Ilumatobacter coccineus YM16-304: one gene and its partner. Each later gene encodes a partner of the first gene's protein in a complex. Links are inferred from orthologs where the notes say so. Each region holds a gene or a part of one and is shown on either strand. Other genes may lie near its edges. The genes, in order: mfd and uvrA.

Region 1 (15,375 bases):
AGGTCACGGCGCCGGTCGCCATCGAATGCCTCGACGAGCGGACCATCGCACTGGCCGCTGCATCGCCGGCGTGGCCCCGCCTGCGAGCGCTCCTCGGCGTCGAGCCGAGCGGTGCGTTGTTGCTGATGGAGTACGAGGGCGACCGAGGCCTCGCCGAGCTTCGAGAGATCGTGGACCGAGCCGAGAGCCGCGTGGCGATCGCGACGACCAGCGATCCGGACGACATCGCCGCGGCGTGGAAGGTTCGGGCAGACGCGGTGGGGCTGCTCGGACAGGCGGTCGGTGGCCGCCGATCGGTCGCGTTCGTCGAGGACTGCGCGGTGCCGCCGGCGGTGCTGCCCGAGTTCGTCGCCGGCTTCCGGGAGATCCTCGACCGTCGCGGGCTCGGCTACGGCATGTTCGGACACGCCGACGTCGGTTGTCTGCACGTGCGCCCGGCGCTCGACCTGTACGACCCGACGCACGAGGCGATGCTGCGCGAGATCTCCGACGACGTGGCCGCACTGGTCGCCCGGCTCGGTGGCGTGCTCTGGGGCGAGCACGGTCGAGGGTTCCGAGGGGAGTACGTCGACCTGCCCGCCGACACGATACGCCGCATGCGCGAGGTCAAGTCGGGCTTCGACCCGGACGACGTGCTCAACCCGGGAAAGCTCTATCGACCGCTCGGTGGATCCGACCCACCTGCAACCGACCCACCTGCAACCGACCGACCTGGAGCCGACCAGTGGGCCGATGGCGTCGGAGAGATCGTGCGCATCGATGCCGTGCCGCTGCGGATCCATCGGGACCGTGACGTGGCGGTGGCCGAGCGGCAGCATTTCGACACGGCGTTCGGATGCAACGGCAACGGGATCTGCCATCACTGGGGTGAGGCCGAGGTGATGTGTCCGTCGTACAAGATCACCCTCGACCCGCGCCGTTCTCCGAAGGGTCGCGCCGACCTGCTGCGAGCGTGGCTCGCCGACCCGGACGACGACGCGCTGGCCGATGACGTCACCGAGTCGCTGCACGACTGTCTGTCGTGTGGAGCGTGCACCGGTCGCTGTCCGGTCGGGGTCGACATCCCGGAGTTGAAGTCGCGGTTCTTCGACCGTCGACCCGACCGGAGCCCACGACACCGAGTGAGGGCGGCGCTGCTCAGCCGATTCGAGGCGGCGACGCCGGTTGCGCAGGCCCTGGCGCGAGCGGTGAGGCCGCTGCAACGCGTTGTGTCGCCGGTGCTCGAGCGCGTGTTCGGGATCGTCGACCTGCCGACGGTGCCAGCGGGGCGTCTGTCGACGCGGCTGCGCCGGGTCGACGTCGAGATCGTGCCCGCGGGTGGCGACGTCGGCGATGCGACGGTCGTGATCGTTCCGGACGTGTTCACCGCCATGCTCGATCCCGACGTGTTGGTCGCGGCGATCGACGTGCTCCGCGCCGTGGGGGAGCGGCCCGCGGTCGCGGAGTTCAGGCCGTCGGGCAAGTTCGACCACGTGGTGGGTCGCCGTCGGCGATTCGCCGCAGCGGTGGCCGCACAGCGCGAGTTGATCGTTTCGTTCGACGAGTCGGGCGTCGACCTGATCACGATCGAACCGGCCGTGTCGCTCCTCGGCGCTCACGAGTACGCGGCGATCGACCCGACGTTTCCGCAGTCGGTCCGTTCGCTGCCCGAGTACGTGCGGGAGCGCCTCGGTCGGCTCCCGGACCTCGCCGGCGGCTCCGATCGCCGCGTCGAGCAGGTGGTGCAGCTGTTCGGGCACTGCACCGAGGTGAGCCTGGCGCCTTCGAACGTCGAGACGTACCGGGCGATGCTCGAAGCGGTCGGCTGTTCGGTCGACGTGGTGGCGACGACGTGCTGCGGGATGGCCGGGGTGTTCGGGCACCAGGCCGAGCGCCAGACGATGTCGGCAGCGCTCTTCGACCGTGGGTGGCGGGGAAGACTCGACGCGAGCGGCGCGTCGACGAACTGTGCGTCGGGGTACTCGTGTCGGTCGCAGGCGAAGCGATTCGGTTTCGCCGATGTGGTCCACCCGGTGCAGGTGATGGCCGAACTGCTGTCGGCGCTCTGACGTCGGGCGGGGCTGACGGCGGTGTGACGGAGCGTCAGTCGGCCGACGCGTCGTCGACCGGAGCAGGGCGCGGGCCGGCCGCCGTGGCGTCCATGATCTGCGTGACCGCGTTGTACGGCCACCCGTCGGGGAGATCGGTCGAGAGTTCGGGGAACGGGAGGATCGAGCTGCGCTCTTCGCCCTGTTCGACGTAGCCGTAGTCCTGTCGGGCGGCTTCGCGGATGCCGTCGTCGGTGCCGAGCCGATCGACTTCGGCTTGGAGTTCGGCGTTGACGCGGTTGAGTTCGTCGAGCTGCGCTTGGCGCTGGACGATGTCGGTGTCTTGGTCGCGCCACGTACCGATCGGCAGCACGAACACGGCGACGCTGGCCGCCACGATGACGCCGAGCGCGAGCAGGCCGGCGATCAGCGCCAGCTTGGGGCGACGCGAGATGCGCTTGTCGATGGGGATCGGACGGGTGAAGTCACCGAGCCGCGACGAGCCGGCGTCGGCCGACGCCCGGACGGGCGGCCGCTTGATCGACGTCGTGGCATTGCGAGGCACCGCACGAGTCTGGCAGGAGTTCAGGCACTTCGGCCGTCATGTCGCGAAAACAACAACCCTCACGTAGAGGTCGAGGTGCTGGCGCTGCTGCTGGCGCTCAGTGGTCGACGACCGGCTGACAGGTCGGACACCAGTAGGTCGAGCGCGCCGTGCGTTCCCCCGCCGCAGAGAAGGCGATGGCGTTGTCGCAGCGGCGGCAGGCGAATCGGTGGCGGCCGTACACGAACGTTCGCCCGGCATTGCCCGGCCCGGTCGTCGACCGGTACGGCCGTCCGCGGTTGGCCACGAGCTGGCGGTGTGCGACCGACCACAGGGCAGCGAGCCGAGCGTCGTCGAGGTCACCGATGGGCGTGAACGGGGCGATGCCGGCGACGAAGAGCGCCTCGCTCTTGAACACGTTGCCGACGCCCGCTGCGACACGTTGATCGAGCAGCATCTCGGCCACGGTCGTGTCGGGCGGCAGCCGGCGGCTGTTCGCGACGACGAGTTCGAGGTCGGCGTCGTCGTCGCTGAGATCGGGGCCGAGCTGATCGGCCGCCGACGTGCCCGATCCCTTGATGTGGGTCGAGATCTCGGGAGCGGCGAAACACAGCGCTCGACCGAGCCGGGTTTCGATCACGACGCGCAGCCGCGGATCGCGCGGGAGCGTTGAATCGAGGCCGGCGGCTCGCCATGACCCCGACATGCCCAGATGGGTGTGCAGCACCAGCCCTCGGCCGAACTCGATCAGGAGGTACTTGCCGACCGCGTCGACACTCTCGATCCTGTCGCCGACCCTCGGCCGGTAGCCGCGCAGCTTCTTGAACCAGAGGTCGGTCACGACCTGGTGCTCGAGGATGGGGGTGAGCACCTCGGCCGCTCGCCGAAGGGTGTCACCCTCGGGCATGGTCGTCGCCGATGTCGGAGTTCGCCAACACTTCGGTCTCGGCGCGCACCGGGCCCCGGCGCGAGCCTCCGGCCATCTTCACGGCGCGGTCGCAGGTGTGTGCCCACATGGCGGTCTGGACTTCGCGGGCGATGGGGGTGTCGACGTGGAGCCTGCGGAACCACCGATCGCCGGCGCGTGCCCACGACCGGATCACGAACGTCAGGTGATCGCCGTCGTCCGACGTCCGGAACCTGATCTGGCCGGCCTCCATGTGCCCGTCGCGCGTGGCGAGCACCGTCTCGGTCGGCGACTCGATCCGCACCAGCAACGGCCCGTTCCACGGTCCCGGGAGTTCGACGAGCACCTCCTCACCGTCGCGAAGGTGTCGGCTCGTCTCGCCCGTCGGTGCGTGGAAGCCGGCGAGGTGCTGCGGACAGAACTGATTCGGGTCGTCGCGAAACCGGTCCATGAGTTCGGCCGCCGTCATCGTCGCCTCGACGATCTCGACCGAGTAGGTGCGCATCAGCAGCGGGCCGACGCCGTCGAATCGAGTCTGCAGATCGTCGTCGCCGCCGGCGGTGACCGGCATCGGGGCGGGTTCGCTCAACGAGGTCACCTCGCGTTGGGTTCGTTCGAGGTGGCGTACTCGGGCGAGATGCTGCACCGCCATGATCGGCAGGCCGACGACGGCCCGTGCGGCGTTGCGCAGCGCCGTGAACGAACTCACGCTGCTCCGCCCGGCGACGCGAAGAACCTGGTGAGTTCGGCGTTGCGGAGTTCGATGAGTCTGGGGAGGTATCGCTCGAGCGCGACCTTCTCGGCGATGCGACCGAGCACACCGAGCGGAGCGGCGAACTCGACCGAGTCGATCATCAGGGTCGACCCGTCGTCGAGCGACTCGAAGACGTGCACGTGACGAAACGACTTGAACGGCCCCTTCTTCTGCTCGTCGACGAATCGATGGGGGCGTTCGTATTCGGTGATGGTGGACGTCATCGTCCACCAGATTCCGAAGTGGCGTGCCCGCCACGTCACCGTGTCGCCGAGCGCCATCTCACCGGACGTCACGCCACCGACGATCGATTCCTCGCTGTCTTTGAACGACTCGAGATGGAGGTCGACGTCGAGCGAGACGTCGAACGCACGCTCTGGTGTCGTCGGCAGCGTGGTGCGCCGTTCGAATTCGACCGTCATACCGTCACGCCGTCGTGCCGTCGTCTCATCGGATGTGGTCAGCGTCGTTCGTTCGCTACGGCGTCTCGGGCATCGGCCGACCTCAGCGGAGGGGAGCGAGGGCCGAACGGCCGCGGTACTCGGCGGAGTCGCCGAGGGCCGATTCGATGCGCAGCAACTGGTTGTACTTGGCGACGCGGTCGGAGCGAGCGGGAGCACCCGTCTTGATCTGGCCGCAGTTGGTGGCCACGGCGAGGTCGGCGATCGTGGCGTCTTCGGTCTCGCCCGAGCGGTGGCTCATCACCGAGGTGTAGCCGTGGCGGGTCGCCAGTTCGACCGTGTTGAGCGTCTCGGTCAACGAGCCGATCTGGTTCACCTTGATGAGGATCGAGTTGGCGACGGTCTTGTCGATACCGGTCTGGAGGCGCTCGACGTTGGTGACGAAGAGGTCGTCGCCCACGAGCTGGACACGGTCGCCGACGGCAGCGGTGAGCGTGGCCCAACCGTCCCAGTCGTTCTCGTCCATCGCATCTTCGATCGAGACGATCGGGTACGTGTCGACGAGGCGGGTCCAGTAGTCGGACATCTCGGTCGGGGAGAGGACCTTGCCCTCGCCCTTGAGCTGGTAGGCGCCGTCTTCGAAGATCTCGCTCACGGCAGGGTCGAGAGCGATGGCGATGTCGTCGCCGGGCGTGAAGCCGGCCTTCTCGATCGCTTCGAGCAGCACGGTGATCGCTTCCTCGTTCGAGTCGAGGTTCGGAGCGAAGCCGCCTTCGTCGCCGATGGCGGTCGACAGGCCGCGGTCGCCGATGACCTTCTTGAGGACGTGGTACGTCTCGGTGCCCCAGCGCAGTGCTTCGGAGAAGCTCGGAGCGCCCACCGGCATGATCATGAACTCCTGGAAGTCGATGGAGTTGTCGGCGTGGGCGCCGCCGTTGATGACGTTCATCATCGGCACGGGGAGCACGTGGGCGTTGGGTCCGCCGACGTACTGGTAGAGCGGCATGTCGAGTTCGATCGCTGCGGCCTTGGCGACGGCGAGGCTCGTGCCGAGGATGGCGTTCGCGCCGAGCCGGGCCTTGTTGTCGGTGCCGTCGAGGTCGAGCATGATCCGGTCGAGCTCGCGCTGGTCGAGTGCATCGAAGCCTTCGAGTGCGTCGGCGATCTCGTCGTTGACGAAACCGACGGCCGACAGCACGCCCTTGCCGTTGTAGCGCTCGCCGCCGTCACGGAGCTCGACGGCCTCGTGTTCACCGGTCGACGCGCCCGAGGGCACGGCGGCTCGGCCGAGGGCGCCGGAGTCGAGCATCACCTCGACCTCGACCGTCGGGTTGCCGCGGCTGTCGAGGATTTCGCGGCCGTTGATTCCGATGATCTCACTCATGAGGGTCGAAGGTATCCGAAGAATCGGTGGACGATTCGCCGAACGCGTCAGATGTCTGGCGTGAGATGTTGACCTCGTCGGGTGCCGAGGCGAGCACATCGGAGATGTACGACTCGAGGGCGGTCTCGAGCGGGATGTCGACGCGCGCCTCTTCCGACAGGAACCAGCGGTGTTCGAGCAGTTGGTGATAGATCTCGGCGGCCTGCAGCTTCGAGAACAACTCGGTCGGGATCTTCGACATCAGCGGTTCGAACCGGTCGTCGAGCCAGCGGACGGCGATGACGTTCTCGGGGAGCGGCCGAGCCGGTCGTCCGGTGGCCTCGGCGGCGGTGAGGCGCTCCTGGTGCATCTCGGCACCGAACGAACGGATGTCGTCGAGCATGCGCCGCGCCTGGTTCTCGCTGGTCTCGAGACCGGTGAGGTTGCGGAGCCGCTCGGCGTGGAAACCGTGCTCGACGACTCGGGGGATGTAGCGCATCCGGTCGCCTTCGGCGTCGTCGATGATCTCCATCTCCTCGACGTCGAAGCCCATCTGGTGAAGCCGTTGGAGCCGCTGGTCGATCTTGTACGTTTCGTCGGGCGAGAACTCGTCGCCCGCCGTCAGTTCGGTCCAGAGCGCCCGGTAGCGGTCTTCGATCTGCATCGACACGTCCCACGGGTCGATGTCGGCCTTGAGCCGCCCGCCGGCCTGGAGATCGAGCAAGCCGCCGGCAACGCTCTCGGTCGCGACCTGCAGGTCGAGCGTGCGTTGCCCGTCGGAGAGCTTGCCGTAGCGGGCGCCGGTCTCCATGTCGATGACGTATGCAGAGAGGGCACCGGCGTCGCGGCGGAACAGCGTGTTGGAGAGCGAGCAGTCGCCCCAGAAGAAGCCGGCGAGGTGGAGGCGCACGAGGAGTCCGACGAGCGCGTCGAGGACTCGCTCGCCGAGGTAGGGGATGGTGAGCCCCCGGCCCGACAGCAGGGTCCGGTACGGCAGCGAGTAGTCGAGGTGGCGGGTGACGAGCATGCCGTCGACCGGGATGCCTCCCGACACCTTGCCGGTGACCGCGGCGACGACCTCGACCGTGGGGAGTCCGGCGTCGGCGAGTTCGCGCAGCAGCCGATACTCACGATCGACGAGGAGGTCGGGGAGTTCCTTGATGACGTAGCTGGCGTCACCGAGCTCGATGAGGCGCACCACGTGGCGGTGGAGCCCGAGGACGCCGTGCATGTCGGGCAGCGTCCAATCGTCGAGACGGGTCGAGAACGGGAGTCCGGCGATGAGTGGGTGATCCGACGGACTGGTGAGATGCACGCGCATCTCTCAAGTGTGGTCGAAGAATTCGGTCCGAGCTTTCTCAACTTCTGCTCAAGATCACGCGTCGGCGTGCCGATCTTCACACCATGCAACACGAAGGTCTGCCGCCAGGGCCGCAGTCGACGCCGACAGAGCTCAAGGTCGCCGCTGCTCCTTCGTGGACCCCCGAAGGCGACTCGAACGACGTTCCGAACGCTCCGAACGCTCCGAAAAAGCCTGCTGCCGCGACGCGTGAGTCGGCGCGGCGCGTGCCGATCAACGCGTGGTTCGTCCGCTGGCTTGCGATCAGCGCCGGCGCGTTGGCAATCGGTGGCACCGGATGGCAGATCGCCAACGTCGTCGACGGCGACACCTGGTCGGGGCGGCTCTCGTTGCTCACCACCGCTGCAGCCGTCGTCGCCGGCCTCAGCGTGCTGGCGTGGACCTGGATCATCGTCGAGAACGCCAGACGGCTGCTCTCGATCGCGAGCACACACGAGCCGCCCGATCCGATGCAGGCTCTCGCGGCGTGGATCGCCCCGTTCGTCGTGGCGGCCGCAGCGGGCCTGTCGATCGTGTTCCTGCACTCACGGCTGTCGGCGACCGAGACCGCCGAAGCCTCGCCCGTCCCACTCGCCATCGCGCTCGCCGCGATCATCGTGACGATGCTCGTCATGTACCGTCCGCTCTACGTGCTGTCGGGCGTCACGCGCCGACTGGGTTTCGCGTCGGTGGAGCTCGCCCGTTGGTACTGGGTGCCGGTCGCGCTGGCGATCGTCGGATCGCTCAGCCTCATCGCGCTGAACCTCGGTGGTGCGTACGGCGACGATTTCGACGGCGTCGCACCCGCCTGGGCGCTCGGCGTCGTGGCCGTTCCTCCGACCCTCATCGTGTTCGGGCTCGCCATCCGCGGCGGCCGTTCGGTCGAAGACGCCGTGAGCCAGGCCTTCGATCGTCGAGCCGGCAAGAAGACCACCGGGGTCGGCCGAGGCCGCATGGGATTCTGGGCGCGAGCGCTCCGCGCCGACGCCCGTCCGCCGATCGACCGAGACCTGCGCCAACGCATCCGGTTGCTCCCCGGCACCGACGTCCTGCGCCTCGCCGTGGTCACATCGGTCGCAGCCCTCGCCTTGCTCAGCATCGTCGGTGCGATCATCATGTTCTTGTTCTGGCGTGAAGCCAGCAACGGCGTCCTGCTGCAGTCGCAGCAGGACCGTGCCTGGGACACGCTCGCCTCGTTGCAGCGTGTCGAACGCTCGATCGCGGCGCTGCTGCTCGTCGTCGTGACCATCTGGGCGTTCGTGTCGGTCATGAACGTTCGCCTGGCGACCGGTCGCCGCCGCAACCCGATCCTCGCCGCCATCGCGTGGCCCGCCGCCGCCTTCGGCATCTGGCGTGTCGCCGAGCGCATCGGCGACGACGAGCGCATCGGCGCAGTCGTCACCGGCTTCGTCCTGCAGGCGCTCATCCTCCTCGTCCCGTTCTTCCTGCTCGAGCGAGCGGCGGTGGCGGTGGCGGCAAGTCGCCAACCGATCCGTTTCGCCTACGGCATCGCCGTCATCCTGCTCGTGCACACGCAAGGCCTCGTCGGCCTGTCGACGCTCGACAACGGTTCGACCAGCGACGAGTTCGGCCGTCTGGCCGGCTACCTCGCGCTGGCCGCGCTCATCCAACTCGTGGGCACGCTTGCCATCACCGAGTCGAGCCACCTCGTTGCCGGTGGCGCTCGCCACGAGGCCGATCAACACAACTTCCTCGCCGCTCAGCGACGCGATGTCGAGGAGCGGGCCACGGCGGCTCACGAAGCCAAGGCTGCAGCGGAGGCCGCACGCACCGCCGAACACGCGGCCGTGGAGTCGGCGGCACGCCAGGCAGCGTCACATGCGGCCCCCGGTGGTTCGGGCAGCCGGACCACGATCGCCGCATCGAGCCCTCCACAGTTCTGACGGGCTGGTGGCGGCCGGTCACCGACGCGGTCGTCAGTCAGCCGTTGCGGCGGAGGCCTTGACGTCGTCCCACAGCGCGTCGAGCGTCGCGAGATCGGCGTCACGGAGATCGATCGAACGCTCGCGAGCCAGTCGTTCGACCCCTTCGAAACGCGTCCGGAACTTGTCGCTCGCCGCCCGCAACGCGAGTTCGGCGTCGATGCCCAGGTGACGAGCGACGTTGACGGTGGCGAACAGCAGGTCGCCGAGTTCGGCCGACGTCGCCGCATCGTCGTCGCCGGCCATCGCTTCGGCCAACTCCGCGGTCTCCTCGCCGACCTTCGGGAACGCTCCCGACACGTCAGGCCAGTCGAACCCGACCTTCGACGCCTTGCGGCCGACCTTGGCGGCGTACGACAACGCCGGGAGCGAACGCGGGATGCCGTCGAAGATCGACGTCCGACCCTTCTCGGCCTGCTTGATGTCGTCCCAGTTCGTGAGCACCGTGTCGGTGTCGTCGGCAACCGTGTCGGCGAACACGTGCGGGTGCCGTCGCACGAGCTTCTCGTGGATGCCCTGCGTGACGTCGGCGATCGTGAAGCGGCCTTCCTGCTCGGCGATCGTCGCGTGGAACTCGATCTGGAACAGCAGGTCGCCGAGTTCTTCGACGAGGTCGTCGTCGGACGCCGGGTCGTCGGGGTCGAGGTCGTGCAACGCGTCGACCACTTCGTAGGTCTCTTCGAGCAGGAACGGGATAAGCGTGTCGTGCGTCTGCTCGATGTCCCACGGGCACTGTTCGCGAAGGGTTCGGACCAGGTCGTGGAACCGGACGTACTCGCGCCCGACCGGGGCGGCGAGCTGCGGGATGTAGATCGAGGTGAGGTGGTCGGCGTCGACGGTGCGGTCGAGTTCGGCCCAGGTCGTGTCGACGACGACTTCGTCGGCGGTGCCGAGCGCCTGCAGGATCGTGACCCGTTCGTCGCCCGTGGCGTTCTCGACGGCCAGCTTGATGTCGGACAGCACCCAGTTGGCGTGCGTGTGGGCGACGAGGAGGGGGCCCGATTCGTCGGCGGCGGCCGTGGTGAACTCGTGGCCGTCGATCAGACGGACGCCGGCTTCGACGGGGTCGATGCCGAGCCGCGCCCATGCCACGTCGAGAAACGACATGGCGGGAAGAATCCGCAGCTCGATCGATGCGTCGGCACACGCGTCGCGCAGGTAGCGGACCGTGCGCTCGAGCACGAGCGGAGAGCCCGGCACGGCGTACAGGATCTCGCCGTGTTCGTCGGCAGCCGTGACGAGGCGCGCAGTGATCTCTCGGTACACGTCGTCGAAGTCGTCGGCCTGTTCGTAGAGATCGTCGTGGCTGGTCGCCCCGCCGGGAGCGTCGGCGACCAGGTGGGCCGACGGGTGGATCGCGGTGCGCAGATGGCGATGCGCGATGCGATCGATCGCTGCGAGCGTCTCGGCGGTCACGTGGTCGTCGCCGCCGGGACCGAGCCCGACGACGGTGATCGACGCCGGTGACCGAGCGTCGGTCATCCGCCGAGCGGCTGGATCGACGTGGTGATCGGATCGAAGTAGCCGTATCTCGAATCGATCATGATGTCGATCTCCTCGACGGCGAACACCGAACGGATCGACGAATCGACGACCGAACGATCGGTGTCGGCCAGTTCGTCGTAGGTGCGGAAGGCGACCACGATGCCACCGACCGGCGTGCCGAGTTGATCGGTGAGCGCCGACGAGCCGTACCGGTCGTCGCCGGAGAGGTCGAGGAGCACGCCGACCTCGGGAGCATCGGCCGCCTGCAGCACCGACAGGATGTCGACGCAGCCGATCTGCCCGGTGGTCGAATCGAGCGTGGTGTCGATGTTCTGCTCGGCGAAGACGTCGGCGAACTCGGCGCCGGCATCGAGTTCGGCAGCGGCGTCGACCGCGATCTCGGGCGTGTCGGTGACGACGATGGCGGGGCACACGACGCCCGACTCGGTGAGGCCACTGTCGAAGCGTGCGCCGATGGCAGCCTCGCTGATGTCGATCTCGTTGGGGTCGAGCAGGCCGTCACGAACCGCCGTCTCCTGTACCCAGTTCTGGATGAGCGTGCGGACCACGTCGGGTGGCAGGTCCTCACCTGCAGGGATGCCGGCGTCGACCGCGAGCGCGTCGAGGTCGTCGACGCTCAACTCGACGTCACCGACGCGAGCAACGGCATCGGCATCGGAGAAGGTGGTGCAGCCGCCGGCGAGCAGCGCAGCAGCGAGGGGAAGCAGGATCGTCAGACGTCGGCGGGTCACAGCAGGGGATCGTAATGAGTGACGAGATGATTGACGAGGCGGTTCGGTGGTCGCGCTCGGGATCGAGCTGCGCTCAGTCGTCGTCGGGGACGAGATCGCGGAAGAATCCGACCAGGAAGGTCGCTGCATCCTTGCCACGGGGGAGCGGGACGACCAACTGGTGCAGGTCTTCTTTGTACTTCGCGCCCTTCGACAGGCGACGCAGCCGCAGGGTTGCGCTCATCTTGAGTTCGATCGGCTGGATGCGAGCGTCGGACGACGTGATCTGCAGGTCGGTGACACCGAGGCGGTGGCACTCGGCGCGGAGGTAGCCGACCTGGAGCAGCGACTCGGCGGGTGCCGGAAGCGGGCCGTAGCGGTCTTCCCACTCGGCTCGGATGTCGTCGACCTGGGCCTGCGACGTGACGTCGGCGAGCCGGCGGTACGCCTCGAGCCGCGACTCCTCCTTCTTGACGTAGTCGTCGGGCAGGAACGAGTCGGTGGGCACGTCGAGCTTGATCTCGGTGGGAGCGTTCGGGAGCGGCTCGCCCTTCATCTCGCTCACGGCTTCGGTGACCATCTGGCAGTAGAGGTCGTAGCCCACGGCGGCGATGTGACCAGACTGCGACTCGCCGAGCAGGCTGCCGGCGCCGCGGATCTCGAGGTCACGCATCGCGATCTTGAAGCCCGAGCCGAGTTCGGTCGCCTCGCCGATCGTGCGGAGCCGCTCGTACGCCTCCTCGCTCAGCGTTTTGTCGCGCGGGTGGAAGAGGTAGGCGTAGGCGCGTTGGCCCGAGCGCCCGACACGGCCACGGAGTTGGTGCATCTGGCCGAGACCGAGCAGATCGGAGCGCTCGACGACGAGCGTGTTGACCGCCGGCATGTCGATGCCCGACTCGATGATCGTGGTGCAGACCAACACGTCGTACTGACCGTCCCAGAAGTCCTGGACGACGTTCTCGAGCGAGCCTTCGTCCATCTGCCCGTGGGCGATGGCGATGCGTGCTTCGGGCACGAGTTCGCGCAGCCGACTGGCCGCGCTGTCGATCGACCGGACCCGGTTGTGCACCCAGAACACCTGGCCTTCGCGCAGGAGTTCGCGACGGATCGCTTCGATCGCGACCCGCTCGTCGTACTCGCCCACATAGGTGAGGATCGGTTGACGCTCGGCGGGCGGTGTCTGCAGGAGCGAGAGGTCGCGGATGCCGACGAGCGACATCTCGAGCGAGCGCGGAATGGGCGTGGCGGAGAGCGTGAGGACGTCGACGTTCGTCTTCAGCTTCTTCATCTTCTCCTTGTGCTGCACGCCGAACCGCTGCTCTTCGTCGACGACGAGCAACCCGAGATCCTTGAAGTGGATGTCGGCGGCGAGCAGGCGGTGTGTGCCGATGACGCAGTCGACCTCACCGGATTTGACGTCGTTGACGACCTTCTTCGCCTGCGCGGCGGTGAGGAAGCGCGAGAGGACCTCGACGCGGATCGGGAACCCGGCGAATCGGTCGGCGAACGTGTTGCCGTGCTGCGTCGCCAGCAGTGTGGTGGGAGCGAGCACGGCGACCTGCTTGCCGTCTTGGATCGCCTTGAACGCGGCGCGGATCGCGATCTCGGTCTTGCCGAAACCGACGTCACCGCACACGAGGCGATCCATCGGGAACCCGCGCTCCATGTCGGCCTTGATCTCGTCGATCGCCGTGCGCTGGTCGGGAGTCTCGACGAACGGGAACGCATCTTCCATCTCGGCCTGCCACGGCGTGTCCATGGCGAACTGGTGGCCTTCGGCGGTGACGCGCTGCTGGTAGAGCAGCACGAGTTCCTGCGCGATCTGGCGGACCTCCGACTTGACCCGGCTCTTGGTCTTGGCGAAGTCGGAACCGCCGAGCTTGTGGAGCTTCGGGGCCTCTCCGCCGACGTACTGGCGGATCGTGTCGATCTGATCGGACGGAATGTAGAGCTTGTCGCCGCCCTTGTACGACAACAGCAGGTAGTCCCGTTCGACGCCACCGATCGCTCGCTTGACCATGCCGTCGTACTTGCCGACACCGTGCTGCTGGTGGACGACGTAGTCGCCGGCCTTGAGGTCTTCGAAGGTGCTCGCGGTCTCGCTGCGCTTGCGCGGCCGAGCCTGACGGTGTGCGCGACGCCGACCGGTCAGATCGGATTCGGCGACGATCGCGACCTTCGCGTTGGGGAGCGTGGCACCGCGATGCAGCGGGGCGACGATGATGCTGCCGCCCACCGGGATGTCGACCGTGAGGTCGGCCTTCGGACCGACGCGCAGCGCGAAGTCGAGCCCCTGGTCGAGCAGCATCGAGTGCAGACGTCGAGCCGATCCTTCGCCGTCGGCTGCGACCACGACGCGATACCCGTCGGCGATCAGATCGCGGAGCCGGTCGGTGAGGCCGGTGCCGTCACCGACGACGGGCCCCCAGCCCATCGCCTCGACGAGCGGCGTGTCGGGAGATTCGGGCGTGGAGTCGATCGACCAGAACGAACCGGCGCTCGCCAGGAGCACGTCGGGGTCGGCGTGCAGGCGGGGGAACGTCTTGTCGGGATCGCGAGCCCACGTCGATGCGAGGGTGCGCGCCAGATCGTCTTCCTCGGCGATGAGGTCGGCGGCTCGGTCGCGCATGCGCCGCGGTTCGAGCAGCACCACCTTGGCGTCGTCGGGCAGCACGTCGGTGAGCAGCACGTCGTCGTCGACGAGCCAGGGCAGCCACGACTCCATGCCGTCGAAGTGCGCACCCTCCGCGAGCCGCTCCCACTGCTCGCGCCCCCACGGCTCGGAGGCCATGAGCGTGCGAGCGCGCTCCTGCACGCGCTCGTCGGGGATCAGTTCGCGGGCGGGGAAGATCAGGGCTTCGTCGAGGTCGGCGACCGACCGTTGGTCGTTCACCCCGAACCGGGTGAGGCGATCGACCTCGTCACCCCACAGATCGATGCGGATCGGGGCGCTGGCGCGAGCCGGGTACACGTCGATGATCGCGCCGCGACGAGCGAACTCGCCGCGGTGCTCGACGAGCTCTTCGCGTCGATAGCCGAATCGCACCAGCGTCTTGACGAGGATGTCGGGGTCGATCTCGGTCTGCGGTCGGATGACGATCGGCTCGACGCTCATCGCGCCGGGACCGAGCTTCTGGAGCAGCGACCGAACGCCGGCCACGATCACCTTCGGGCACCGCTCCGGGTCGCGCAGCCGCCACAACACGTCGAGGCGTTGGCCCATGGTTTCGACGTTGGGGCTCACCCGCTCGAACGGCAGCGTCTCCCACCCGGGGAACAACGCGAGCTCGTCCGGGGCGACGAACTGCTGGAGGTCGTCGTGGAGCTGCGCGGCCATCGTGCCCGTCGGACAGGCGACCACCAGCGGTCGCCGGTTGGAGAGCCGAGCGAGCGCGGCGATCGAGATCGGCCGGGCCACTTCGACGACGGCGAGGCGCGCCCCAGGGTCGGCGAGGGCACGCGTGAGGCCCGGCTCGTCGCGGAGCAGGGGAGCGAGCGAGACCAGCGGAGCGATGCGCTCGGCGGAGTCCACCTCGCCGGCGATCAGGTCGTCAGCAACGTCGGTCATCGGTCTGGCCTGTTCTCTCGGAGGCCGCACCGGCCTCGGTGCAACGCGTCGTCGCGCGCATCGTCGTTGTCGTCACGAAGTTCACTTCTTCGTGTTGTAGCGCTGCATCGCCGCGTCGACGCCCTCCGCGATGATCATCTCGACCGCATCGGCCGCATCGGCGATGACGACGTCGATCAACTCACGCTGACGCTTCGGGAACGGCGCGAGCACGTGCACCTTGCCGACGTGCTTCGAGTCGGGTTTGCCGACCCCGATCCGCACCCGCAGGTAGTCCTGCGACTTGACGTGGTTGGTGATCGATCGGAGACCA
Region 2 (14,845 bases), 1.3 Mb from region 1 along the record:
CAGCGGTCACGTAGCGCTTGACGTCGCGGTACATCGCCCCGTCGCCACGATCCAGCCGACGGCGCACCTCACCGTCTTCGTGCATGGCTATGTCGTCGGGATGCGTGACTGCTGTCCAGTGCAGCCCAACGAGTTCCTCACGCTTCCGGCCGATCATGGTCGCGAAGGAGCGATTGACGCGCAGGAACACACCGTCCTCGTCGACGATCTGCAACCCGACCGAGGCCGCCTCGAACCCGCGCTCGAACAGTTCGGCTCTGCGCAGCGACGCGTCGAGCGCGGCGACCGACGACGCACCGGCCAGGCAGTGCGCCAGCGACTCGAGGCACAGCAACTCGTCGTCGAACTCGTCTCCGTCCGGGGCCGACGAGGTGACTCGCACCTCTCCCATCACGTTGTCGGTCACGACGATCGGGCAGCGCAGACGGTCACCGACGCGGACCGGTTCGGACGAGCCGTCTTCCAGGATCGACTTCGGCTCGTCGAACCAGACGACTTCGACCTCGGAGCCGAGGTGCTCGGTCGCCATGGAGGCGACGGTGGCGGAGATGGTGTCGATGCCGATGTCGGCGCCGGGCACCAGCGCTGCGGCCTCGGCCAGCAGCTTGAGGCGGCCGAGCGACCGGCTCGTCTTGGTGATGTCGAACAGGAGCGCGACGGCATATCCCGTGAAACCAGACACCGTGATGGCGTGCAGGTGCATCCGTCGGATCGAGCCATCGCCGTGCAGGTAGGCCTTCTCGACGACTACGCCGCGCTCGCGGACGTCGGCGATGACGGCGTCGACGTGTGGACGGTCCTCCGGAGCGGTGATGTCGTCGACCGTCAGCCCGCGGAACTGTTCGCCGGTTCGCCCGAGAGCTTCCTGGCATGCGGCGTTGGCGAAGACGATTTCACGACCCGGCAGCTTGGTGACGATGACCGGGACAGGGAGCGACGCGAGCGTCGACATCTCGGGCACTTCCGAGCCCTTCGTCGCTTCTTGAAGCCCACCGGCCTCCGCCACTTGATCGTCCATCGCTCCACTTCAACCCGCCGAAGCGACCACGATCCGCATTCCGTGGCGCCATCCGCATTCTCGTCGGAAAAAGCAGTGTACCATCTCGTGCCACTTGATTCGGTGGATCGCGGTGCAATGTGCTGCGCCCGAACGTGCTCGGGCCGACCGTCAGCCCATGCGCCGGGGGCACCGTGAGGACGGCGAGGGCGGCGCCTCGAGCGCGGTCAGGCGTGGAACTTGGTGTGGATCGCTTCGGCGACGGCGTCGGGAAGGAAGCTGTGGGCCTGCAGTTCGTCGAGGCTCGCCTTCTTCACTGCGTTCACGCCACCCATCGCTTTGACGAGCTTCTTCTTCCGGACCTCGCCGAGCCCAGGAATCCCGTCGAGCGCGCTGACCGTCATGCGCTTGCTGCGTCGCTCCCCGTGGAAGGTGTTGGCGAATCGGTGCGCTTCGTCACGGATGCGTTGCAACATGAAGAGCGCCTCGCTCCCCCGCGCGATCTCGATCGGTTCGGAACGCCCGGGGACGTAGACCTCTTCGAACCGCTTGGCCAGCCCGGCGACCGGGATCTCGTCGGCGAGACCGAGTTCTTCGACGACCCGTTGCGTGGCCGACACCTGTCCTTTGCCACCGTCGACCAGCAGCAGCTGCGGTGGGTACGCGAACTTGCCGGGCTTTCGCTCGCGCTGTTTCGACGGAGCGTCCTCGTCCTGCGGCCCGGAGCGCTCGTCGATCGGTCGATCTCGATCATCGAGATATGCCTGGAGCCTTCGGCGCACGACCTCGGCCATCGCCGCGTAGTCGTCGCTCCCACCACCGACCACCTCGCCGCCGACCGTGTTGACCTTGAACCGGCGGTACTCGCGTTTGGCCGGAAGTCCGTCTTCGAGCACCACCATCGACCCGACGTAGTCGGTGCCCTGCAGGTGCGCCATGTCGTAGCACTCGATCCGCAGCGGCGCTTCGGGGAGGTCGAGCGCATGCTGCAACTCGGTGAGCGCACGACTGCGCGTGTTGTGATCGGTCGCGCGGCGCATCCGGTGACGCGTGAACTCCTCCTTGGCGTTACGCGTCACCGTCTCGAGCAACGACCGCTTGTCGCCACGCTGCGGGACGCGTACCTGCACCCTCGAGCCGCGGATCATCTCGAGCCACTGCTCGTACGTCTCGCGGTCGTCGGGTTCGTAGGGCACCAAGACCTGCTTCGGCACGCCGACCACCGGCTCCTCGCCGTACATCGACTCGAGGATGCGGTCGATCATCTTGCCGGGTGTGAGCTCTTCGACCTTGTCGAGGATGAACCCCTTCCGGCCGACCACTCGCCCCTTGCGGACGTAGAACACCTGCACCGACGCTTCGAGCTCGTCGTCGGCGATGCCGAACACGTCGAGGTCCTCGTTCTTGTCGGCCACCATCTGTTGCTTGGCGATCGCCTTGCGGACCGCCTCGAGACGGTCGCGAAGCCGCGCCGCCTGCTCGAACTCGAGCGATGTGGCCGCCTCGCGCATGTCGGCTTCCAAGCGGTCGACGATCTCGTCGGTGTCACCGTCGAGGAACTGGCACAGCTCGGTGACGAGTTGGCGGTACTCCATCTCCTCGATCTCGCCGACGCAGGGGCCGGCGCACTTCTCGATGTGGAACAGCAGGCACGGTCGACCGAGCCGCTCGTGCTCGTTGAACTTGTTCTGGCTGCACGTACGGATCGGGAAGCTCCGCAACAACAGGTCGAGCGTGTCGCGGATCGCGTAGGCGTGGGCGTACGGCCCGTAGTACCGCGTGCCCTTCTTCTTGCGACCGCGCATGACCACGGCACGAGGCCACTGGTCGTCGGCGGTCACCGCCAGGAACGGGTAGCTCTTGTCGTCACGCAACCGAACGTTGAAGCGCGGGTCGTGCTCCTTGATGAGGCTGTACTCGAGCATGAGCGCCTCGACCTCGTTGCGGACGATGGTCCACTCGACGGTCTCGGCGGTCTCGACCATCTGCGCCGTACGCGGGTGCAGGTTCTTCGGGTTCTGGAAGTAGTTCGACAGCCGTTGCCGGAGGCTCGACGCCTTGCCGACGTAGATGACACGGCCATGCCGGTCCTTGAACTGATACGAGCCGGGCTCGTCCGGGATGGTGCCCGCTGCTGGCCGCTTCATGACCCTCCGAGCATACGGCTGCGGTCGGCAGCGGTCGACGGCGGTCGCGCACTTCCCGACGGCTCGACGTTCGTCGGGCCGGAGTTGCGCGGCCGGACGTGATGGCGCAGCGACGGCGCACGCGGACGCGGTCATGGCGCAGTGGCGGCGGTCGAGCGAGATCGCCAGATACTGTTGCTGGCTGATGTCGCAGTACTTCTCCGCCATGTTCCGTCGCCGCCCGAACGAGGGGTGGTTCCGCGTCAGCCGCTACGACGCCACCACGGTCGACATCCTGTGTGCGCTCGCCGTGTTCTCGATGTTCGTCTACGGTGCCAGCCTCACGGCGTTCAGCAAGCTGCTCTTCTTCGCCCCCGACGTCCGCGAGAGCTTCCAGGTCTGGCGCCTGGTCACGTGGCCGATCGCCACCCAGCCCGAACTCTTCTCGCTGATCGGCGTCGTGTTCTTCTGGGTGTTCGGCCAGCAACTCGAAGGCCTGTTCGGCCGCAATCGGTTCCTCGCCTGGGTGCTCGGCGTCGCCCTCGTCCCGTCGGTGCTGCTGACCATCCTGGGCACGTTCTCCGACACGCTCGACTTCGGCAGTGTCAACTTTGGTCTGAGCACGCTGTTCCTGTGCGGTATCTGGGTGTACGCCGGCACGTACCCCAACGTCCGATGGTTCGAGATCATGCCGCTGTGGGGGCTCGCCGCGATCTTCACCGGCCTCAACCTGCTCCAGTACTCGGGCAACCGCGCCGGCGGTCAGATCATCTTCATGCTCTCGGCCATCGCTGCCGGGCTCAGCATCGGTCGTTCGCTCGGTCTCGCCACGGCGTGGCCGATCCCCCACGTTCCGCTCGGCGGTTCACCCGGCGCGTCGAGTGGCCGTCGTGGCGGTGGTGGTCGTGTGCCGAAACCCAAGAAGCGACCGAAGTCGCGCGATCTCGGGCCGCGTGTCGTCGAAGGCCCGTGGAAAGGTGCCGATCAGCCGGCGCCCACTGGTCCGCCGACCCGACCGCCGGCGTCGCCGGCCGACCAGGCCGAACTCGACGGTCTGCTCGACAAGATCGGCGGGCAGGGCATGGACGCGCTCTCGGGCGAAGAGAAGGCTCGCCTCAACGAACTCAGCAAGCGCCTGCGCAACCGCTGACCCCGACACGGCTCTGAGTCGCTGCGACTCGCGCCGCAGCACGCGCTCCGCGGTCAAGATGCGGTCGACGGTGCACGCGCCGCGGCGACCCACGCGGCCACCAGCAGGCAGCCGGCCAACACCGCCGCACCGTTTGCGAGCAGGTGGAATCCGAACGACTCCTTCACGAACCCGGAGCCGAACGCCGCAGTCGCGCCGCAGACGCTCATCGTCAGATCGGCGGTGCCCTGCACCTCCACCTTCGCCGCTGCGGGTACCGACCCGGTCAGCAGCGTCGAACCGGCGATGAGCCCGATGTTCCAGCCGAGTCCGAGGAAGAACAGCCCGACGAACATCAACGCCGGCACATAGCCCGCCATGACGGTGCTCACCGTTCCGAGCCCGAGCACGACCGCACCGAGCCGAATCGCCTGGTTCGTGCCGACGCGGTCGGTGAAACGGCCGACCACCGGGGCCAGGCCGTACATCCCCACGATGTGCAGCGCGATGACGTACGCCGACAAGTCGCCGTGGTCGTGGTCTTTCATGTGCGGCGGAGTCATCGTCATCACGCCGACCATCGCTGCCTGCGAGATCGCCATCGCCGCGAGCCCGAGTCGAGCGCCGGCCGACGACGCGATCACCGAACTCGACGTGCGGATCTGCTGGAGCGGCCTGACTCGCTGGGCGTCGGGGTCGACGGCGCCGAGCACCTCGAGCGGATCGGGCCGCAGCCGGACGGTGACGACCACTGCGGCGATGGCGAGCAACACGGCCCCCACGACGAACGGTCCCACCAACTCGTCGAGCCCGATGCCTCGCCCCAGCGCCTTCGCGGCCGGGGTCAGCAGCGGCCCGAACACCGCGCCGAGCGTGCCGACCCAGACGATCGCCGCGATCGCCGTGCCGGCGTGTTCGGGTTCGGCGAGGTCGGCGGCCACATAGCGCTGTTGCAGGGTTGCCGCCTGGCCCGCTCCGAACGCCACCATGCCGAGCAGGAAGATCGGGAACAGTCTGGTCTCGCCGCCCAGCGCGGCCACGCCGGCGCCGAGCGATCCGAGCAACAGCGCCCTCGCGAGCCCCGGCCGACGACCGCGACGACGCATGTAGGCCGCGAGTGGAATCGACGTCGCCGCGGCGCCGAGCGTGAACGAGGCACTCCCGAGCCCGGCGAGGCGGTCGGAGCCGAGCATGTCGCTCGCCAGCAGCGACACCACCGCGACCATCCCGGCCACCGCCGCCTGGCCCGGCACCTGCGCGAAGCGCAGTGACCACAGCGTGCGATGCTGCAGGCGCGCCCGCTCGGAGGGCTCGAGCGAACCGAACCCGGTGGAGATGTCGGCGCCGACGGTCACCGGCCGATCATTGCAGAGGTCGGCCCGACGCTCCCGGTCGGTTGGAGCGGCCGGCCGGCGGTACGGCGTCGCCGCTCAGACCCAGTAGCCAGTCACGTCGATCACGAAGTGGGTCGACCCGCCTCCTCCGGCGAACACGCTGACCTCACGATCGGAGAACACGCGCACGATGCTGCCGTTGTTGAGGATCTGCCCGCTCGCCGACCAGTTGATCGTGGCGGCGCTGAACGACGTGGCCGACGCGCCCGGCACGACCGACAGGAAGCCGCTGCCCGTCGTGTTGACGACGGCGACGTTGTACGCCACCGCGGTCGCTCCCTCCGGCACCAGCGCGCCGGTCGGCGCTCCGGTGGTGAGATCTCGCGACTGCGTGAGGTCGACCACCCGCTTCTCGCCACCGCTCAGTACGCCAGGGCTCGGTTGGGCCGAACGGGAGTCGTAGGCGCGCACCGGATCGATCGCACGGAATGCGCCGGGTTGTCCCGGACCTGCCACCTGTACCCAGGTGCCCGGTGTTCCGCCCACCGTGCAGAACCACAACTCGACGGCCAGCCCCGAATCGGAGGCGGCACGGACGTAGAACTCACCGCCGCGGTGGAACTCGGTCGACGACGTCGGCGGCACGAACGTGGTGGGCCCGAGCACCATCGCCGCGAGCTCGCCCGAGATCTCGGCGCCGTACGTGGCACCGTCGGCGCGCACCGCCGACCCCTGGTCCGACATCGCCCGCACGCCGAATGACTGTTGCCCCACCGCATGCCCGACCACGCCGGCGGCACCGGCCAGGACGGCGTCGGAGTCGACCACCGTGTCGGCTGCGTCGACGGTCGAGTAGCCGTACAGCCCATTGGGTTGCAAGGCGTTGGTGGTCATCGCCCCGACCGCCGCGCCCCTCTGTGCAGAACCCGTGTTGAACGAGTTGCCCGACTGGAACAGCATGCCCACCCCTTCGGCGGGGCCCGTGTAGTCGCTGCGCGTGGCCGTCGCTGTCGTGTTGGCCTGGCCGAGCGTGAGCGGCGACCCTGCCGCTGCGGCGGCGGGACGCCCGGCGACGACCGCCGCAGTGCCTCCGGCTGCTGCTGCCGCAGCAGCGCGCACCCATTGGCGGCGGCTGACTCCGCCGGTCTCCGGCGCGTCGGCTCGATCACGTGCTGCGGCTGGGGCTGCCGGCTCCCCGGCTTCGATGGCATCGAGACGGGCGGTCAACCGCTCGATTTCGGCACGGAGTGCGGTGACGGACGATTCGGACATCGGATGCTCCTCGGTTGGCGGGACACCGACGCTGTCACACCGCACCCGCTCGATGCTCCGAATATCCGACCGGCTGGCGCCGCGGTCGGCGATCGCCTCACCGCGTGGCGATCTCAGAATGTGTCAGACGCGGCGGCGACGATCGGCATCGTCGGCGGTCAGCCCGGCAGCAACTCGCGAAGGAAGTGCCCGGTGTGGCTCTCCTTCACCGTGGCGATGTGCTCGGGTGGCCCCTCGGCGACGATCGTGCCACCGCCCGACCCGCCGTTGGGGCCGAGGTCGATGATCCAGTCGGCCGTCTTGATCACGTCGAGGCTGTGTTCGATGACGAGCACCGTGTTGCCCTGATCGACGAGCCGCTGCAGCACGGTGAGCAGTCGGTTGACGTCGTCCATGTGCAACCCGGTCGTCGGCTCGTCGAGCAGATAGATCGTGTGGCCGGTCGACCGCTTCGCCAGTTCGGTGGCCAGCTTGACGCGCTGCGCCTCGCCACCCGACAACGTGGGCGCCGACTGACCGAGCCGGACGTAGCCGAGGCCGACGTCCATGAGTGTCTGCATGTAGCGAGCGATGCCGGGTTGGTTGGCGAAGAAGTCGACCGCTTCGGCGACCGGCATGTCGAGCACCTCGGCGATGTTCTTGCCCTTGAACTCGATGTCGAGTGTGTCTCGGTTGAACCGAGCGCCCTTGCAGACCTCGCACGGCACGTACACGTCGGGCAGGAAGTGCATCTCGATCTTGATCGTGCCGTCACCAGCACACGCTTCGCAGCGCCCGCCCTTGACGTTGAACGAGAAGCGTCCGGGCAGATACCCGCGGACCTTGGCCTCGTTGGTGCTCGAGTAGAGCTTGCGGATCTTGTCGAAAACGCCGGTGTAGGTGGCCGGGTTGGAGCGCGGCGTCCGGCCGATCGGTGACTGGTCCATGTCGATGACCTTGTCGAGGTGTTCGATGCCGTTGATGCGCTTGTGCTTGCCCGCCGGGATCTTCGACTTGTAGATCTTCGTCATCAGCACCGGCAGCAGGATGTCTCGGATGAGCGACGACTTGCCCGACCCCGACACACCCGTGACGCACACGAAGTTGCCGAGCGGGATCTGCACGTCGATGTTCTGCAGGTTGTGTTCGCGGGCCCCGACGATCTCGATGTGATCGAACGACTGTGAGCGACGTGCCTCCGGAACCGGCACCGACTTCTTGCCCGACAGGTACTGGCCGGTGATGGAGTCCTTGACCTTCTCGATGCCCTTGACCGGCCCCGAGTACACGACCTCTCCCCCGTGCTCGCCCGCACCGGGGCCGATGTCGACGATCCAGTCGGACTCGCGGATCGTCTCTTCGTCGTGCTCGACGACGATGACCGTGTTGCCGAGGTCGCGCAATCGCACCAAGGTGTCGATCAGGCGCTGGTTGTCGCGCTGGTGGAGTCCGATCGACGGTTCGTCGAGGACGTAGAGCGTGCCGACGAGTCCGGAACCGATCTGCGATGCCAGACGGATGCGTTGCGCTTCGCCGCCGGCGAGGGTGCCGGCCGAGCGAGACATGGTGAGGTAGTCGAGGCCGACGTCGAGGAGGAACCCGAGTCGGGCGTTGATCTCCTTCGTGACGCGCTCGGCGATCAGCCGCTCGCGTTCGCTGAGTTCGAGGTCGGCGAGGAACTTGGCCGAATCGGCGATCGACATGTCGCACACCTCGGAGATGTGCTTGCCGTTGATCGTGATCGCCAACGTGGCCGGCTTGAGGCGGGCGCCGTTGCACGCCGAGCACGCGACGAGACGCATGTAGCCCTCGTACTGCTCGCGGGCCCACTCGGAGTCGCTGCCTTCGTGGCGACGACGAAGCCACGGGATGACGCCTTCGTACTCGGTCTGGTACGAGCGGGAGCGTCCGTAGCGGTTCTTGTACTTGACGGTCATCTTGCCCTTCACCCCGTGCAGGATGAGCTTCTGGGCTTTGGCCGGCAGTTGATCCCATGGCGCGTCGAGGTCGATGTCGTTGACGTTGGCCACCGACTCGAGCATCCGCGTGAAGTACTGGGTGTGCGCGCTGCGCCACGGGGCGATCGCGCCGTCGGCGAGCGAGACGTCGCCGTCGGGGATGATCAACTCGGGGTCGACTTCGAAGGTGGTGCCGAGCCCGTCGCACTTCGCACACGCGCCGTACGGCGAGTTGAACGAGAAGTTTCGCGGCGCCGGCTCGTCGAAGCTGGTGTCGCACATCGGGCACGCGAGGTGCTGCGAGAACACGAGAACCTCGTTCTCACCCTCCCCGTCGCGCTTGACGATCTCGATCTCGGCGACGCCGTCGGCGAGCGTGAGCGCTTGTTCGAGCGAATCGGTGAGGCGCCGTTCGAGCCCTTCTTTGAGGACGAGACGGTCGACGACGACGGCGATCTTGTGGTTCTCGTACTTGGCCAGTCGTTCGTCGCGCTTGAGGAACTCGTCGATGTCGACGGTCTCGCCGTCGATGACCGCACGCACGTAGCCCTGACCAGAGAGGTCTTCGAGCAGCGTGTCGTATTCACCCTTGCGGCCACGCACGACGGGAGCGAGCACCTGGAACCTGACGCCCTCATCCATCGTGAGGATACGGTCGACGATCTGCTGCGGGGTCTGACGCTCCAACTCGATGCCGTGGTTGGGGCAGTGCTGCACCCCGATGCGGGCGTAGAGCAGTCGCAGGTAGTCGTAGACCTCGGTGATCGTGCCGACGGTCGAACGCGGGTTGCGTGACGCCGACTTCTGGTCGATCGAGATCGCCGGCGACAGCCCATCGATCACGTCGACGTCGGGCTTGTCCATCTGCCCGAGGAACTGGCGGGCGTAGGCGCTCAGCGATTCGACGTAGCGACGCTGACCTTCGGCGTAGATCGTGTCGAACGCCAGGCTCGACTTGCCCGACCCGGAGAGCCCGGTGAACACCACGAGCTTGTCGCGCGGGAGCTCGACGTTGACGTTCTTGAGGTTGTGCTCGCGTGCGCCTCGAACCGTGATCTGCGGTTCGTCGGACTTACGTTTCGCCGCCCGTTTCTTCGGGGCGGCCGCCTTCGCGGCGGGAGCTTTCTTGGCGACCTTCGTGGCGCTCGGTTCTGCGGGATTTCGAGCCATTGTCGTCAAATGCTAGCGAACATGTGTTCAGTTCGGGACGTGCCCAGCGGCGGGCGGGAGTGGCCCGTCTCCCGTTCGGCAGACGCTCACCACGGGTTCATCTCGCCGTCGGATGGGGTCCATGTGCCGTCGTTACGGTCCGCGACTCCACACCACACAACCGCTCCCCCGCCGGGAGCAAGGAGTCACTCGACCCATGAATCGAACCCCCCATCGCCTGCGGCGTGTCGCCGCCGGCGGACTCGCTGCCCTCGCTGCGGCATCGACGATCGTCGTCGCGTCATCGCCGACGACCGCCGCGCCAGGTGACGTGATCCTCACGGAGGACTTCTCCGGTGATGCGCTCCCGGCCGGTTGGCTCGCCGACGGCGATGCCGACTGGACCGTGCGCGACGGACGTCTGTACGGCCACACCGACAACGCGTACACCCCGTCGATCCTGACCTTCGGCGAGCATCGTGACAACGTCCGCATCGAAGCCACGATGCGCTTCGAAGACGTCGTCAACGCGAGTCGCTGGGCCGGCATCGTCACCGACGTGGCGCCGACCGGCGGAGCACCGTGGGCCCACGCCGTCATGCGGTCGGAGTCGACTGCGTCGAACGGCATCGAGTTCGCGATCCGCAACGCCGACGAGAGCTGGAACGTCACCGACGCCGGATCGGCTCCGGTCGACGCTGGTGTCGGCAACGACGTCGACGTGCGCATCGACATCCAGGGCGAGCGAGGCGCGTGGTACTTCGACGACGAGCTCGTGCTGTCGACGACGAGCGTCGAGCGCACCGACGCCGGCGTGCTCGGCTTCGTGATCGCCGGAGCGACGGTCAGCTTCGACGATCTCGTGGTGACCGAACTCGAACCGCTCGCCGATCCCGAGCCGGAACCGGAACCCGAACCGGAGCTCGTCAGGTTCGAGGAGACCTTCGACGGCGATTCGCTGCCCGAGGGGTGGACGCCGCTGGCCGGCGCGTGGTCGGTCGCCGACGGACGCCTCCGCCTCGACGAACCGTCGACGCAGGCCCGCATCACCTTCGGTCCGCACCTCGACAACTACCAGGCCGAGTTCACGCTGCGTTTCGAGTCGGTCAACAACGCATCCCGCTGGGCGGGGCTCATGACCGACGTCGCCGCCGATGGCAGCATCCCCTGGGCACAAGCCGTGATGCGTTCGCAGTCGACGGCCGGCAACGGCATCGAGTTCGCCTTGCGCAGCACGGGCGGCTGGAACGTGACCGACAAGAGTGGCGCACCTGCCGACGCTGCCACGGGCCGCGACGTGCAGGTGCGCATCGTGGCACAGGGCAGCACGGGCGAATGGTGGTTCGACGGACAACTCGTACTGACCACCACCCGCATCGAGCGGTCGGACGACGGCATCCTCGGCTTCATCGCCGACGGCGCCCGCGTCAGCATCGACGACGTGGTCGTTACCGAGCTCCCACCGCGCTCCCTGGTGCGCGACCCGGCGCTCGGGCCGATCACGATCGCCCACCGCGGCTACTCGTCGCTCGCACCGGAGAACACACTCGCCGCCGTCGAAGCCGCGCTCCGATCAGGCGCCGAGATGATCGAGATCGACACGTACACGAGTGCTGACGACGCCACCATCGTCATCCACGACAGCACCGTCGACCGCACCACCGACGGCACCGGCGCTGTCGACGCGCTGTCGAGCGCTCAGCTCGCCGAACTCGATGCCGGTTCGTGGTTCTCGTCGGCCTACGTCGACGAACCACTTCCGCACCTCGAGCAGGTGCTCGACCTCATCAAGGGCCGCGGCCCGACCCTGCTGCTCGAGATCAAGCCGGGTGCCTCGTACGACGAGACCGAGATGCAGCTGCAAGCGGTGCTCGATCGCGACATGGTCGACCAGGTCGTCGTGCAGAGCTTCGACGCACAGGTGATCCGCGACGCCAAGACGATCGCGCCGGAGATTCCCCGCGGTTTCCTGACCGGTTCGGTCAGCGGGGATCTCGTCGCCGTTGCGAACGAACTCGGTCTGTCGGCGTACAACCCGTCGGTGGGAGCCGTGCTCGGACGTCCGGAGGCCGTGGCCGAACTCAACGCCGCCGGGATCGCCGTGATGCCGTGGACGGTCGACGACGCCGGCACCTGGGCTCGCCTCGCCGAGATCGGCGTCGACGGAATCATCACCAACCGACCAGGTGAGCACATCGGCTTCCGCCAGGGTTCGCCGATCGACGTCACCGTCGTGGTGACCGAGCCCGGCCCGGATCCCGTCGCTCCTGCGGTGCGCGTCGAGCAGGCGAGCACGCAGGCCGACCCGGCCACCGAACAGCCCGTGCTCTTCGACGTCGTGTTCGCCGAGCCGGTCGTCGGATTCGGCACCGACGACGTGATCGTCGGTGGCTCCGCCGGGGCGACCTCGGTGTCGCTCGTGGAGTTGACCCCCGGCGTGCGGTACCGCGTTGCGGTCGAGGGCGCCACGGCGGATGGCACGGTCACCGTGTCGGTGCATGCCGATGCGGCGACGACCGCCACGGGTGTGGGCACGGCTGCGTCGACCTCGACCGACAACGACGTCACGGTCACGCTGCCTGAGCCCCTCGCCGAGTGTGCGGTCGAGTACGTGTTCGCCAACACCTGGCACAACGGGTTCATCGCCTCGGTCGAGTTGTCGAACACCGCCGACGAACCGATCGTCGGCTGGGAACTCGGCTGGAACTTCACCGCCGGCGAACGGCTCCGTGCCGGCTGGTTGGGCGACTTCAGCCAGGACGGGACCGCCGTGACGGTCGTGAACCCGGCCTGGGATCGCGTGGTCGATCCGGGCGAGACGGTCATCGCCCAGTTCATCGGCAAGAGCATCGACCCGCCGGTGGCTCCCACCACCTTCACCCTCGACGGGGTCACCTGCGGAGGCTGATCGGCCACCCCCGAACACCGTCTTCTCGATGACGATCCCCGGCACCTGGCGTCAGCGCCGTGGTGCCGGGGATCGTCGCGTCCGGGCTCGCGTCGGCGGACTCGTCGGGGTCGCCCAGTCAGGCGGCGAAGTACGTACGCAGCGTGCGGTGCCAGTGATTGGCAGGCAGCTCCGGGTCGATCGCTGCCCGCCCGGTGCAGTACTTGCTGATCGTCACGGGGCGGATGCCCTGCCGCCACAGCCACCGGTCGACGCTGCTCGACTCGCCGGTCGACTTGCACTCGACGATGACGCCGTCGAGCGACGACGCCGCCCCGTCGGGCGAGGTGCACACGAGATCGGTGTCGAATGTGAACCGCTCGTCGTCCCGATGACCGACGACGGTCGACCGAGCGAATCGCGTGACGAGCGTCGGAGCGAGCGTCGTCGTCGAGGAGAAGTCGACGATCTCGTCGATCCACCGCCGGGCCTCGTCGCTCAGCTCATACCGTCGGGAAGCGAGGTACTCCCGCCGATGCTTCACCGTGGCGCCGCGACCGTTCTTCGCCTTGATCTCGAGCATCGCCGTCTCGTCGCGCTGGTAGCGGCGAGTCCGCACCTTGAAACGACGCGGTCGCCGATGGGCGGTGTCGAGGTAGAGCGTGTGGTCGGGTGTGTCGAAGTAGACGGTCTCGTAGTCGATGACGCGCTCCTGGCCGATCTCGAGCACGGCGACGTCGCCGGCGAACGACCGCATGATCGCCGCGACCACGTCGACGTCGACGATGTACTTGCGGGTCGAGCGCGTCTGGAGTTCGGCCTGCTCGTTCAGTCGGTCGAGGTCGATCGGTTCGGCCCCGGCCATGGCGTCGGCGAGCGACATCATGCGTCGGCACCTCGAATCGAGTACCGCACGTCGACCACGGTCGTGTCGTTGACGAGGTTCACGCGACGCACCTTCATGCGATGCACGCGGCAGTCGAGCAGTTCCTCAAGTCGGCCGACGAGTTCGGCTTCGCTGGTGTACGCCCGGTCGAGGGTGACGACCTGGCTGCGGAGCGACGAGAACAGTCGCGGGTGGTCGCCGATGAACAGTGCGAGCACCAGGGCACCCATCAACACCGGAGAGACCCATGCCGGTTGCACGGAGATGCCGCCGATCAGCCCGAGCGCGAGCGCCGAGAAGTAGTAGACGATCTCTTCCTGGTCGAGTTCTTGAGAGCGAAGTCGGATGATCGAGAGCACGCCGAACAGGCCGAGTCCCAACCCTGCGGTGACCTCCGCCTTGGCGAGCACGGTGGCCACGGCCAGCACGCCGACGTTGATGCCGAGCAGCGCGGCGACCATGTCCTTGCGCCGATACCGCGGAAAGTACAACCCGAAGACGAGGAGCAGGATCGCGACCGCGTCGCAGGCGATGAGGGCTTGTTGGGTCATCAGTTCTCCAAGGCGATCGTGAGGTTCTCGGCCAGCGTGGCGAGCGCGGCCTTCCAGTTGTCGACGGTGAGGGCGTCGTCGAGTTCGGCCTGCTGCTCGACGACCACCGGTTCGATCTGCTCGGCCCACACGTCGAGTCGGTCGAGCAGGCGGTCGAGCGACAGCGGGCCGGTGAAGAGTTCACGTCGAACGCGCTCGTAGTCGTCCGCCAGCGACGACCAGGCTGCCACCAGGGGGTCGCACCCGGCAGACCGTTGCAGCAGGCCGAGTGGTCCGTACGCGAACGGTTGGCAGTCGCTACGTGTCGCACCCCACTCGTCGGCGATCGACGTGATCGGATTGACGTCGTCGACGAGGTTGTCGAAGGCGTTGTCGAGGTCCCACGGGATCAGGTGGAGCTTGCGCTCGGTCGGGTCTTCGTACCAGTAGAAGTTGTGCGGCTCGCACGGACCATCGAGGCAGTACCAGTGGAACGGCCCGTCTTCGTGGGCGATCGCTCGGTCGACGACCGCGTACGCGATGAAGGCGTCGAGATCGGTCCACCGGTCGATCACGTCGCGCGCTGCGTCGGGGTCGG

Evidence for each region.
Region 2: the proteins of mfd (region 1) and uvrA are in contact, whole or in part, in a crystal structure (PDB 4DFC), measured with the Escherichia coli proteins. The link is inferred for Ilumatobacter coccineus YM16-304 from one-to-one orthologs.

The regions. Positions count from the first base shown.
Region 1 is NC_020520.1:3,683,484-3,698,858, reverse strand. The notes cover bases 11,389-15,375. They hold mfd (transcription-repair coupling factor), read right to left. Parts: upstream 15,063-15,375; coding sequence 11,589-15,062; downstream 11,389-11,588. Other genes in these bases: pth (aminoacyl-tRNA hydrolase), read right to left, coding at 15,144-15,375; YM304_RS16620 (hypothetical protein), read right to left, coding at 11,389-11,515. Outside these bases: YM304_RS16665 (FAD-binding and (Fe-S)-binding domain-containing protein), read left to right, coding at 1-2,048; YM304_RS16660 (FtsB family cell division protein), read right to left, coding at 2,083-2,592; YM304_RS16655 (Fpg/Nei family DNA glycosylase), read right to left, coding at 2,690-3,478; YM304_RS22890 (hypothetical protein), read right to left, coding at 3,465-4,187; YM304_RS16645 (SRPBCC family protein), read right to left, coding at 4,184-4,654; eno (phosphopyruvate hydratase), read right to left, coding at 4,737-6,017; YM304_RS16635 (DUF4032 domain-containing protein), read right to left, coding at 6,010-7,317; YM304_RS16630 (hypothetical protein), read left to right, coding at 7,401-9,239; mazG (nucleoside triphosphate pyrophosphohydrolase), read right to left, coding at 9,273-10,760; more of YM304_RS16620, read right to left, coding at 10,757-11,388. UniProt on the Escherichia coli protein: Couples transcription and DNA repair by recognizing RNA polymerase (RNAP) stalled at DNA lesions. Mediates ATP-dependent release of RNAP and its truncated transcript from the DNA, and recruitment of nucleotide excision repair machinery to the damaged site.
Region 2 is NC_020520.1:2,392,872-2,407,716, reverse strand. Bases 6,817-10,273 are described here. They hold uvrA (excinuclease ABC subunit UvrA), read right to left. Parts: upstream 9,966-10,273; coding sequence 7,017-9,965; downstream 6,817-7,016. Other genes in these bases: YM304_RS22415 (glycerophosphodiester phosphodiesterase family protein), read left to right, coding at 10,162-10,273; YM304_RS10805 (hypothetical protein), read right to left, coding at 6,817-6,858. In the rest of the region: YM304_RS10825 (sensor domain-containing protein), read right to left, coding at 1-1,018; excinuclease ABC subunit UvrC, read right to left, coding at 1,225-3,144; YM304_RS10815 (DUF6576 domain-containing protein), read left to right, coding at 3,329-4,273; YM304_RS10810 (MFS transporter), read right to left, coding at 4,327-5,607; more of YM304_RS10805, read right to left, coding at 5,683-6,816; more of YM304_RS22415, read left to right, coding at 10,274-12,852; YM304_RS10785 (polyphosphate polymerase domain-containing protein), read right to left, coding at 12,971-13,717; YM304_RS10780 (DUF4956 domain-containing protein), read right to left, coding at 13,714-14,268; YM304_RS10775 (CotH kinase family protein), read right to left, coding at 14,268-14,845. UniProt on the Escherichia coli protein: The UvrABC repair system catalyzes the recognition and processing of DNA lesions. UvrA is an ATPase and a DNA-binding protein. A damage recognition complex composed of 2 UvrA and 2 UvrB subunits scans DNA for abnormalities.